One region of the Aerococcus viridans genome, then DNA from elsewhere that is predicted to be linked to it. Evidence: predicted binding sites of a transcription regulator. Region 1 holds the regulator's gene; each other region holds the start of a gene.
The links. The regulator LexA, encoded in region 1, represses DNA repair genes until DNA is damaged. The targets are predictions, from matches to a motif close to CNAACANNTGTTNG.
Positions count from the first base shown of each region.

Region 2: a site for LexA is predicted at 2,396-2,409, ahead of AWM76_RS06780 (Y-family DNA polymerase). Genes of this name have one in related genera too.
Region 3: a site for LexA is predicted at 2,507-2,520, ahead of AWM76_RS04230 (replication-associated recombination protein A). Genes of this name have one in related genera too.

Region 1 is NZ_CP014164.1:1,085,037-1,089,416, forward strand. Features, by position in the region: gene recJ (single-stranded-DNA-specific exonuclease RecJ) at 1-953, shown strand, start outside; gene AWM76_RS05245 (adenine phosphoribosyltransferase) at 953-1,465, shown strand; gene AWM76_RS10955 (PhzF family phenazine biosynthesis protein) at 1,583-1,759, opposite strand; partial or broken gene AWM76_RS11150 (PhzF family phenazine biosynthesis protein) at 1,812-1,943, opposite strand; gene lexA (transcriptional repressor LexA) at 2,113-2,724, opposite strand; gene AWM76_RS05255 (diacylglycerol/lipid kinase family protein) at 2,924-3,847, shown strand; gene AWM76_RS05260 (NFACT RNA binding domain-containing protein) at 3,969-4,380, opposite strand, start outside.
Region 2 is NZ_CP014164.1:1,419,384-1,423,763, forward strand. Features, by position in the region: gene clpB (ATP-dependent chaperone ClpB) at 1-350, opposite strand, end outside; gene AWM76_RS06775 (hypothetical protein) at 499-969, opposite strand; gene AWM76_RS06780 (Y-family DNA polymerase) at 962-2,323, opposite strand; gene AWM76_RS06785 (LURP-one-related/scramblase family protein) at 2,536-3,027, opposite strand; gene AWM76_RS06795 ((S)-acetoin forming diacetyl reductase) at 4,081-4,380, shown strand, end outside.
Region 3 is NZ_CP014164.1:856,213-860,592, reverse strand. Features, by position in the region: gene AWM76_RS04240 (cysteine desulfurase family protein) at 1-96, opposite strand, end outside; gene gshAB (bifunctional glutamate--cysteine ligase GshA/glutathione synthetase GshB) at 96-2,390, opposite strand; gene AWM76_RS04230 (replication-associated recombination protein A) at 2,581-3,852, shown strand; RNA gene ssrS (6S RNA) at 3,949-4,136, shown strand; gene AWM76_RS04220 (universal stress protein) at 4,332-4,380, shown strand, end outside.

The DNA of each region.
Region 1 (4,380 bases):
TTACAGACATCACCCTTGAAAATATCAAAGCCCTTGACCCAATTAAACCCTTTGGTACCGATAACCGACAACCCTTGTTTTTAATAAAGGACGTCCAATTATCACAAATCCAATTGATTGGGAAGGACAAGAATACTTTGAAACTGACAGTAGCAGATGCAGATGTCAAAACAAGTATGATTGCTTTTAAATCTGGCGCCTTAGCCAAACAATTAGTAGCGAACGAGCCAATCGATGTGGTAGTCACCTTGTCCATCAACGCATGGAACGGGAACCAATCACCGCAAGCTCAAATCAAGGATATTCGCCAGTCTAGTAAAAGTATTTTTGACTTGCGAAATATGCGCGAGCGCAATCAAATCATGTCGATTGAAAATGCCACTTATATCTTTGAAAATGCGCCGTTTTTCAAGGCTTATAAAGACGAAATTCCTTTTACAAGTGAGGCCATCATGACCAGTGAGATTGGTCAAATACTTGAAAAAGGATCGGCACGTGCTAGTAAGGAAAGCTTGGTCATTTTCGATATTCCAAAGGACTTATCAGCTGTTAAAGACTTGGTAAACCAAGCGGCAATTGATAATATTTATGTTTATGCTTATTCTGCAGTTAATGCATACATGGTTGGAAAACCAACCCGGCAAGAGTTCGGCCAATTATATAAATACTTACAAGGCCACGGAACAGTTCCACTCGCGGGTAAGGAACAGGCGCTGGCGGACTTCTTCAAGATTTCTAAGGTGAAACTTGATTTAATGGTGAAAGTCCTAGAAGAAGCGGAATTGGTTAAATGGCATAATACGGATTTAGTGACTTTACCGGTAAATGAGAAGGTAGACTTATTGGCAACTCAAACCATGGCCGATTGGGAGACCCAAATCAATAATGAACGACTTTTACGGTATAATGATGTTAAAATGATTAAAGATTATTTCTATTCAGGAGGAAAATAATGGATTTTAAACAATATATTGCAGACGTACAGGACTTCCCAGAGAAAGATATCTTATTTAGAGATATCACACCTTTGATGGGGAATGGCCCAGCCTTCCACGAAGCAATTAATGAAATCGTGGAATTTGCACGTGAGAAAGATGTAGATGTGGTTGTCGGACCAGAAGCCCGCGGATTTATTGTTGGTTGTCCAGTTGCTTATGCATTAAATATTGGCTTCGTTCCTGCACGTAAAAAAGGTAAATTACCTCGTGAAATTGAATCAATCGATTACGGTTTGGAGTACGGTCAATCAACCCTACAAATCCATAAAGATGCGATTAAACCGGGCGATAAAGTTCTAATTGCAGATGACTTATTAGCAACTGGCGGTACTATCGAAGCTTGTGTGTCATTAATTGAAAAATTAGGTGGCGAAGTTGTTGGTGCAGCCTTCTTAGTAGAATTAGATGAATTCAAAGCCAGAGAAAAAATCGCTGGTACTGACGTATTCTCATTGATGCACTACTAGTATGAAGTAGTAAAATAACAGAAAACATGACCAAATCCCTATAAGGCGAAATTTGGTCATGTTTTTTTGCATAAATAATAGCATTTTGGTCGAGCAATCATTATTAGGCGGTAATATTCAATTCAGGTACAGCTCATAAGACGGGAAGGCCATGACATATTGGTCACCATCACAAGTTACTGTTAATTGACCACTAAGTGGATCAAAGGAAACTTGGTTTAAACTTGAATCGATATAGTTCATGATGACGAAAGCTGTCGCAAGTGTCGCATGTCCACAAAGGGACAATTTCACCGCCGGGGGTAAACCAACGTAAAAGGTAGTTGCCAGCTTCTTTAATCGCGAAGGGTATTTCTGGCAGGTTATTTTCCTTTGTGATGTTAATCATCAAGTCTTCTGGTAACCACTTATCTAAGATACAGACAGCAGTAGAATTATCTTCAAATGATTGTTCTGCAAATGCATCGACGATATATATGCTTCATATACTTTGCTCCTTCAATTAGGAATATCTCTTCCAATTATTGTAGTGTATATTTCAATAATGTAAATAGGTGATTGTCGTATAGGCATCGACCTGGTTAATTTGAAGGCACAAAAAAGCCATGATGGTCATCGGATAATGGATGCCACCATGGTATAAGGATTTAATAAGTATGTTCTCTAAATAAACTGATTACGCGTCCTAAAATTTGCACGTCTGGTAAAATAATAGGCTCTAAGCTATGGTTTTCTGGTTGTAAGCGAATATACCCATCCTCTTTAAAGAATCGTTTACAGGTAGCTTCACCTTCGTCTGTCATGGCGATTACAATATCACCATTTTTGGCAGATGATTCTTGACGAACGATAACGAAGTCGCCATCTAAGATACCTGCTTCAATCATTGAATCACCACGTATTTTCAACATAAATAGGGAATCTGATTGGTTCTTCAAAGTAGGTGGAATAGGGAAATAATCTTCAATTTCTTCAACGGCAGTAATTGGTTGACCGGCAGTTACCGTACCAATCATTGGAATACCTTGACTAGATACACCTAGCAACTCCAAGCCTTTGTCTGTGATTTCCATAGCACGCGGTTTAGTCGCGTTCCGAAGTAGATAACCTTGCTTTTCTAATTGAGAAAGGTGGCCATGGACTGTAGAAGTTGAAGATAGGTTCACGGCTTCACAGATTTCCCTTACTGTTGGGGGGAACCCTTGACTTTGAATGTTTGAATAGATACATTTTAGAATTTGCAGATGACGTTCTTTCATTAGCTGTACTCCTTTTTTGTGGGTTATGAGTTCTAACTATTCACGTTTTATTTATAATCAGTATAGCACATACGTTCGGTCAATACAAACGTACATTCGATGAATGTGAAAATACTGACCAATATTCGTCTGATAGCCTAGTGTTTGGTATAATAGAGGGCACAATCATACACGTAATAAGATAAATGAGGTGTCAAACATGGGAAATAAGGGTTTCTTATTTATTTTTAACCAAGCTGCTGGGAAAAAGAAGAAGGCCGATATAAATGCATTGGTATTAGACCGGGCTTCAAAAGCAGGATTGAATAAAGACGATATCTTTTTAGTGTATTCGACATCAAAGGCGTCTAGCCAATTTTTGATTGACCGTTTTTCAGAAAAATATCGAGATGGGATAGCTGTTGCCTGTGGTGGGGATGGAACTGTCCATTCAATCGTGAATTTGATGATAGATACTGCGCTTACTTTTGCTATCTTGCCCTTAGGTACTGGGAATGACTTATATACTGGCTTATATGGCAACCGTTCGGTTAAAGACCAGATTGACCATATTTTTAAGGGTAAAACGAGCAAAACGGATGCTATTTATATTCCTGAATTAGACTTGTATACTATGAATATTTTGAGTGTTGGCGTTGATGCGAATGTTGTTTTTCAAGCCAATGACTTTAAAGAAAAGCATAAATTCTTGCAAAAATTCGCCTACATGGCTTCGGTTCCAAAGGCCTTACAAGCAGGTACGGCATTCGATATTCGCATAACAGCCAGAAAAGATGGGGCAGAGTTGAAGCTGATGGAGGGACCATATATTCTGGCCGCATTATGCAATGGGGTTATGTATGGTGGAGGTTTCAAGATCAACCCTGATGGTCAAGTGAATGACGGCCTTCTAGAATTGGTTTATGTAAAAACTATGCCTATGCATAAAATATGGACTGTCCTATACAAGTTTTTCGCTGGAAACCATGAAGATTTGGAAGAGCTACGTAATGTATTATGTGATGAAGTGGTTTATGCCAGTAAGGATGGCAGCCCGATGGTTCTGAACTGTGATGGGGAAATTTATCAATTACCAAAATTTACCTGTCAGGTGAAGAAACACGCTTATAAACGGATTATTTAGAAAATATATGTAGAAAAAAGACCGACTAGTTTGATGACTACCCTTGCGAGCGAGCTAGGGGGTGAGCAATCTGCCAATCGGTCTTTTTGCATATTCAGTGATGAGTTTTTAATATCGACACTTAAACGATTTTTGTTGGTGTGACAAAGATCGTTTTTTGTTCAAAGTAATTCACGAATCCAGGTTTACTTCCGTTTGGTTTTTTTACGTGTTTTACTTGTGTGTAATCAACGGGCACATTATTGGATTGGCTATATTTTGAAAAGGCTGCGGCTAATTCAGCTGCTTGGATGATTTCAGCTTCACTAGGATTATTTGTTTCTAAAATAACGTGTGAACCTGGAATATCCTTAGTATGGAACCAATAGTGGTTTTTATTGGCCTGACGCATGGTTAATTGGTCGTTTTGTTTGTTGTTTCTTCCAACTAAAATCCGGTTACCCTCCGCAGTTTCATATTCACGCGGTTTAGCTGAGGCATTATTTGACCGTTTTTTCTTATCTTGTTTTTGTTTTTTAAGATAACCCTGGTCA
Region 2 (4,380 bases), 330 kb from region 1:
TTCAGTGCCGCTAGCACCATTTCGGTGGCTAAGAATTCGTCACCTTGTTTTTCTGCACGCGCTTGGGCTTTTTGAATCAATTCACCCAAACCACGTGATAGCCCTTGGCCATATTGTACATTTGTACCTTGGACCACTGGTACCGCATCTAATTCACGGTTTAATTCTTCTGTAAGTTCTGCCATTGGCACATTTAAATCTTCATAAAAGTCATAAGCAAAGTTTCCAGGTTGCACTAACGCTGTAAACATATGGGGAATACCAATTTCTTGATGTTTACGTGTCATAGCAATTTGTTGGGCATTTGCGATTGCCTCTTGTAAGGTTGTAGTCATTTCCATGTTTGCCATTTCACATCTCTCCTTTTCACTTTATGTATATAGTATAGCAAATTGGTCAGGATAGGTCAAACATTTATTAGTGATATTTTTGACTTTTTTAACCATCAGAATCCTTGATATATCAGTATTATATTAAAACTTAACTATAAACATCAAACTAAAGGTCAATATGTGACCACTTACTTTCTTTGACCAATTCAATATGGCGCACATCATCCCACAAAATCTTCTGACTACCGATTAAAAAATAGAAATAATTACTCTCCCCATTAAACCAACCAAAGATACGATCAAGGTAGCGGCCTAAATGATCTTTCAAAGACAATTGAATAGAAACAGGATAGTGGTTTAACCAAGCTTCCTGCAAGACTTGGTCAACCTCTTCCCTCGTCATCTCTGGCAGTGGAATAGATGCCTTAGCTGCATCTTTATGGTTGGTTTGAATGCCTTTGACCAATTCATCCATGGCATAAGCAGTAGCCCACTTCATACCAAAGGTCCGGTCTTCGTATTCGTTATAAGGCGTGAAGTGTTTACGGGTCCTTGGGTGTCGTTGCTTTTTCAACCAAGACAGTTGGGCCCGTCTTCTAGCGTTCGGGAGTTCCCAAGGTTCAAGCCGCTTAGCCATGCGCCTCACCTTCGATACCCGCCATACCACCAGCATGTCCGCCGACCAAACTAGACCGGTCAATTGCCCGACCGCCAGCTTTAAGAGACGAGGCATAGACCAAACTCTTAAAACCGTATTTCTTACGGATGGTATCTACAATCACATCTGTTTTCATGTCCGCTACTTGATTATTTTCACTTTCAAATAAATTTAATTGAATTGCTTGATGGTAAACAAGGTTGCCACTGTATAAAGAAATATGCCGGATGACTTGGTTTTCATAAAGTAAGGACAGCAGGTACAAGGCCACTTCAGCAATCACCTTACTTTGATTGGTCGGTGTTACCTTGACTTGCTTATGAATACCCCTTTTACCACTTGTATCAAAGTAGCCCATAGAATAGCCTAAGCCAAGACCGACGACTTGGGTTTGCGCGCCAGCTCGTCTTAAACGGGTACCAATTTGGTCAGCCATTTCCTTGACGACGACAGCAATTTCATCCTTATCGGTGTAGTCTCTTGGTAGCACTTGACTGTTGCCAATGGACTTGTCCTTTGTGGTATAAGGGGTGCCGAGAAAAGACCGGTCCACGCCCCACGAATGGGCATAAAGTTGGGCACCCATGACCCCTAATTTATCTTTTAATACGTAATAAGAAGAATGGGCGAGGTCATAGACATTATTAATACCCATCCCCTTTAGCCGGCGGGCCATTCGGTGGCCAATACCGCAGACTTCTGTTAAATCAGCAATCTGCCATAGGGTATCCGGCACATCCTCATACCGCCATTCAGCAATCATATCGCCCTCCTTTTTCGCGCCAATATCTAAGGCCACTTTGGCTAGAAACGGGTTATCGCCAATGCCAATCGTGGTATAAATGCCGGTCTGGTCATAGACATCCTTTTGTATTTTCTGAGCCATTTCGTATGCATTATTCACCTTAAATAGGCGAAATGAATCCGTCACATCTAGGAAACTCTCATCTATTGAAAATACGTGATGGTTGGCTTCGTCCACGTAGCTTTTATAGATCCGATTAATCTCTTGATTCTTCTCCATATAAAACCGCATACGCGGTTGAGCGATCACCAAATCTTCTGGATAGGGATAAGGTAAATCACGGGCCCGGGTCACGTTGGAAATATTAAAGGCTTTCTTAGCGGCGGGTGAGCTAGCCAAAATAAGGCCCGAGCCCCTACTCTGACCACCTTTTTCATCATGATAGGACATGACCACTAATTTTGTTGTTAGTGGGTCTAAATCACGCGCTACTGCCTCCACCGAAGCATAAAATGACTTACAATCGATACACAAAATATCGCGACTGGGTTCCTTTGAATAGTCAAACGTTACATTATTTGCAAACATCCTCAGTCCTCCTTAGTTTAGATATTTAATCTTTTATTCCAAAAAAATCGAACGTGTGTTCCTGTCAATAATAGAACGTACGTTCGGTAAATACAAGTGATTTCAAAGGAAATGTTGAAACAAAAATAAAAAGACCACGATCCGTACGGTCGCAGCCTCCTCAGTTAACTATTTAAATACAATTTTAGTCTTCCTTTTTTATCTTCTTCGTCTTACTCTTCTTCGCGCTCAACTACTAAGTCAATCGCCATTACCACACCTAAAATAATCGGCACCACGTCAGCCGGCACATGGTCTTCGATATCAATCACAAAAGTATCGCGAATTGAAATCAACTTACGGTCGATACGGGCAATTTGGTCGCCATTTTCATCCGTAATACGGAAATCAAAATCAAGAATATTCCCCTTCACATTCCAATCCAATGACGTGACCTTGTAGTTATCTCTAAATAAGGAAACCTTCTTGCGGATTTCAGCTACCTTGTCATTATTTTCATCATACACATCGACCGTTGGCATCAAATCAATCATTTGCTCTTTCACTTGCGCCACTTCTTTATCCTGAGCTAGGTCAATAATGCGAAATTGTTGGCCAATTGACAGCCATTTATTCTTGATTTTATAAACAGGATCGCCATCTTCATTCTTCAAATTAAAGTCGCGTTTCAACGATAGTAATTGGTTTTTCATATATAATTTCACTATCTTATCACCCTTTCTACTGTTAACTCATCGATCACTATACCCTTATACTAAGAAAAATTCACATGATATCACTCATACTTTAGTCCGAAATCTAAGGTATAATTAGAAAGAGAATCCATCATCGTAAAGGAGTTATTATGTATTTAACCATTTTCGCTATCTTGCTCGTTGTCGCCGGTTTCGTTAACGGGTTTATCTTTTTATTTAAATATCCCAAAGAATTTCAATCGACAAAAATCGTCCATGGTTTCTTAACCCTATCCTTACTTCTTATCGGCCTATATTTATTGATAAAAAATGTATAAACCAAAAATGCCAACAATTGCAATTTACACAACGGCTGGCATTTTCGGTTATAAGTCTTAACTTTTGAATACGAGATAACAAAAAAGAAAGCTTTTACTGATATGAAACCCTACCGTTAAACTGAACAAATAAAAAAGAGAGTTACGCTACCCACAAAAGATGATCCCGATAAGCTGTCGGGGTCATCTCCATTTAGGATTTCTTTTACTTCTGCGACAGTCTTATCAACGTCATACTCGTAACGTTGTTCCAGTATTTTGTCACTAATAATTAACTCGCCTTTATTAATATAATCCTGAATTTTCATAATTGTTATTACTGTAGATGTTAAAATCGAATTTGGATCATTTTTCAAATTGGATAAAGTTGTGCGACGCAAAATTTCTCATTTGAGAAACTACACCAACATGAAGTTTCCAAATATAGCTTATTTGTAATTGAAAGTATACAATCTTTCACAATCAGGATAAAAGCCCGATTACTCATACCGCCACTCCTTGATTAAGTCCATATAAGAATGTAGTTTTGGAATTTCCATGATACCTACACTGTTTTTACTTGTCATCAATGAAAATATACAAAAATGTATGTTTAAAAGAACTTTTTTTGTTACAAAAAATGATTTCATCTGAAAATTAAGAAAACGGTTGCAACCAACGTAGAGAAAGATTGAATGCGTTTTCAATAATAGGTATACTTTATTTATAAAGATGTTAAAGAATTCACAAAGGAAGAGGTTATATTATGGTAAAAGTTGCGATTGTTACAGGTGCTGGTCAAGGGATTGGGTTAGCGATTGCTAAACGTCTACATGCAGATGGCTTTAAAATTGGTATTGTTGATTATAATCCCGAAACAGCTGAAGCTGCTGTAGCCGAATTCCCAGAAGGTGATGCTATTGCTGCAGGCGCAGATGTGTCTAAACGTGAACAGGTATTTGAAGCATTTGATAAAATTGCAGCACATTTTGGTGATTTAAATGTAGTTGTCAATAATGCGGGTGTTGCACCGACAACACCATTAGAAACAATTACCCAAGAAATG
Region 3 (4,380 bases), 230 kb from region 1:
ATTTCCGTAATCATCATGCATGGCTTTTGTAATGACTTCAATGACTTCTGGATCAACTGGCGTTGTTGCGGCGTAATCTAAATAAATGCCTTTCATTATTTTCCTCCCGTAAATTTTGTTTTCTCTGGGAATAGGAAGCTTAACAGGTCTTTAGTGATCCGTTTGCCCTCTCCCACTGCTGGGTATATGTGCATCATCATCATTGGGTTAAAATTGGCTTCAATTAATGCATAGTTATCTGCACTTGCTGGTTGGTGAATGTCTTCAATCATCAAGTCTAATCCCGTAATATTTACCCCTAAAACAGCCGCCATCTTCACAGCAATTTCCTTATAAGAATCGTGCATTTCAGCTAATACTTCAATAGAATCTCCACCTGTTGAAATGTTTGAATTCTCTCGTAAAATGACTTGTTGCCCTTCAGGAACGACATCAGACGGTGTAAGCCCTTGTTGTTTCAAGGTGTTCACTTCAATGTCACCTAATTGAATGATTTCTAGTGGCGAACGATGGTCCCGTCCTCGTTTAGGGTCTTTATTCTTGTCAGCGACTAAATCTTCAACTGTTGACTGGCCGTCTCCAATCACATTAGCCCCGACACGGTTGACAATAGACAGGACTTCCCCTTCTTGCACATAAAAACGGTATTCAGTTCCAAAGGCAAAGTCTTCAATTAAAACAGTATGGTCTTCTTTAAAGGCGATATCTAAAGCTGCCTTAAATTCGTCAGCCGTCGCGCCTTTCTTAAAGATTGAAATCCCAATTCCCATATTGGTTGATTTTGGTTTAATCACAAAAGCTTTGTCTTGATATAAGGCGGCTACTTTCATTGCTTCACCAAATTGATTAAATTCTAGACTTTTTGGCACATGAATGCCGTGCTCAGCTAATAAGGCCTTAGTGACTACCTTATTTTCCATTACATAGTGGCCAATATAAGGGTCTTTACTTGTGATGTTAGCATTCTTCACGATTTCCTTGTGGGTCTTATATTTTAGACGAAGCATCTGGTCATTCCGGTCCAAAATATCCATTTGGTAGCCTTCTTGGATAGCGTCGAACATCAAGATTTGTGTGGATAATTCCATATCTTCAAAGCCACCTAAAGCATAAGGTTTAGCCCAGGCTGACTCGTAGACCTCTTCCGCGAATTGGCGGCCTGCTTCTAAGTAGCCATCAACATCTTTCATAGTCGTCATCATTTGGCTAGCTGGCGTTAATGCTGGGTCTTTCATCCTGTCTACCATCAATTGTGTCGTTTCAATAACCGATTGATCAGCTTCAATCGCTACTAACATGTCTTGCATGTCTTCCAAAATAGCTAACCCTTCGTCCATAGCTTGCGTTTTTTGGAAAGTTTCCTCTTCAGCAACCTTAGTCTTCAAGTCAATCCCGTAGTGGACATCCGCCATATTGGCATCTTTACAGGACCAGACTAAGTACAAGATGAAGTATTTCATGAATTCAATATCTGACGCTTTAATCCCGTAAGCGGCATCCGGTTGAATATCTATCAGTCTAAATTCTAGGTACTTAATCCCTTTATTCAGTAAAGACTGGGCTTTGTTGGCACCACGTAATCGGACATTTGAGTAAAATTCTTTCTCAGCGATTAAACGCCCCTCAGTTACGTTGGCCTCTAATTGCGTCACATAGTCCTCTAAATTGTCATAAGTAAAGGTCACATCATCCTTATTGATATATCCTAGACGTGAGTTTCGAAGCGACCGAACTGGGTGGTCAAACTTATCTGATGGCACACGGAAAAAGCTGTCATCCGCAATTGGTGCCGCCCCAAATAAATAAACTAAAATCCACTGGTAACGCAAGAAATTACGGGATAAACGTAGATAAAAATCAGATTGGAAATCTTTTAGCGATTGGCTATTGCCGTCTACTTTTTTCGCTTCTTCATGGACTAGTTGAATGAAAGCAGGTGAAATCTGCATATTGAAGTGAATACCAGAAATCATCTGCAATTTTTTGCCGTATACTTCTACTAAATAATCCCGGTAGTCAACAGCAGCTGGGTCTTCTAAATCGGCCACTTCAATCAAATCATCCGCCGGCAAGGCAGGTGGCATTGAATATGGCCAGATCCGTTCATTTTCTGTTAATGACTCAATCGCCACTTCATGTATCGCTTGCAACCATTCCATGACATGGTCCGCAGAATAAACTGGTGGTGTCACCAATTCTAATTGCGACTCCGCAAAGTCCCGTTGAATATAAAATGACGACGTTGACCCATCCACTTTTTTAGGATGCGGGGTTAAAGCCAACTGCCCCTCAGGTGTAATCCGGTGACCCTCTCGTTCAATCCCTACCGACGCCTCTTTGAAAGCGTGGCGAACCTCTGCTTGTTGAATGAATGACTGTAACCAATTCATATGTAATCTAACTCCTCATCTACTCTTCTACCATCCGTATAGCAATGGTTGTTCGACTTATTTTATCATTAATGTGCTTGTCAGACTATTTTTCTGTCTTACTTTTTTTTGGAAAACGAACGTATATTCGCTAACCTGAATCACCTATGATATAATTAGGGGGAGTATAGCCAAGAGAGGAGCCAGGTAAATGCCACAAAACAATCCCTTAGCCTTTCGCATGCGACCTCGGTCAATCGAAGAAGTTGTCGGCCAACAACATCTGGTTGGAGAAGGCAAAATCATTTTCCGAATGGTAAAAGCCATGCAATTATCATCCATGATTTTATATGGACCACCCGGTATTGGGAAGACGTCGATTGCCTCAGCCATCGCTGGGTCTACTAAATATGCCTTTAGAAAATTAAATGCCGCTACAGACAGCAAGAAGGACTTACAGGCGGTCGTTGAGGAAGCTAAATTTTCTGGGGGTATCGTCTTATTATTAGACGAGATCCACCGGTTAGATAAAACAAAACAAGACTTTCTACTACCCCATTTGGAATCAGGCTTGATTACTTTAATTGGGGCCACAACTGAAAATCCTTTTATTAACACCAGTCCAGCCATCCGGTCTCGGGCCCAAATCTTTCAATTAGAACCACTGGATGAAGCAGATATTAAAATTGGTTTAGAACGGGCCTTAACCGATAGTGACCGCGGATTAGGCAGTTTCCCGGTAGATATTGATGCAAATGCTATCGATCACTTTGCCCATGCAGCCTTTGGGGACTTGCGGTCGGCCTTAAATGCCCTAGAACTAAGCGTTAAATCTACAGATGAAAATGCAGATGGCCGTATCCATATTACTTTAGATATTGCGGAAGAAAGCATGCAGATGAAATCATTCTCCCACGACGCAGACGGAGACATGCATTACGATGTGATTTCAGCCTTTCAAAAATCTATCCGTGGGAGCGATGTGGACGCTGCCCTCTTATACGCAGCACGCTTAATTGAAGCCGGTGAATTAACCATTTTATGTCGGCGATTATTAGTCATAGCCTACGAAGATATTGGTTTAGCCAACCCACAAGCAACTGAACGAACGGTAGCTGCAGTTCAAGCGGCCAACCAATTAGGCCTACCAGAAGCTCGTATTCCTTTAGCCAATGCCATTATCGATTTAGCCCTATCGCCTAAATCCAATTCGGCCATTGAAGGAATTGACGCCGCTCTGGCTGACGTACGGGCTGGTAAGTCTGGTATCATTCCAAAACACTTGAAAGATGCCCATTATAAAGGGGCAGAAAAATTAGGTCACGGCAATGAATATAAGTTTCCACACGCCTACCCTAACCACTGGGTAGCCCAACAATACCTGCCAGATACTCTAGTTGGCAGACGTTATTATCAAGCTGGAGACACCGGGAATTATGAACGGGCCCTAGCTGAAAACCGCCGTAAACGTGAAGGTAAATAATCACTTATAAATATTAAGCTTAAAGTAATTGTCAGCTTTTTCAGGTCCTTAAACTTGAAATTACCCTCAAAAGATTGTATGATATTTATAAGAAGAATTCCTCTGTAGTGTTCGCGATTTCTTTACATGTGTTGACCGAACAATTAGCTATCTAGGGAACTGCCAAGGTTTATGGATATAACGCCTCATCACGAGGACTGTTGAAGTAGATATGTGGTTCCCACCTGTATATCAATGCGGGTTCAATACAGATAGATCTCATCACGGCACATAACGGAGCTCTTTTATAAAATTAACTTTTTAGAGGATGCGTTTATCGCATCCTTTTTTGTTGTACTTTTCTTTTACTTTCTGCTTTTCCTTGCCTGCAATACAGGTATATTTCTATCGTTTTCTACCCATATAACTGCAAAATGATCTTTAAGCGCTTACTTTATGCTTTTTAAGTGGTATAATAAAGACAAAGGAGCGTGAGGAAAATGTATCAAGAATATTCACGTATATTAGCCCCAATTGATGGTTCAGACG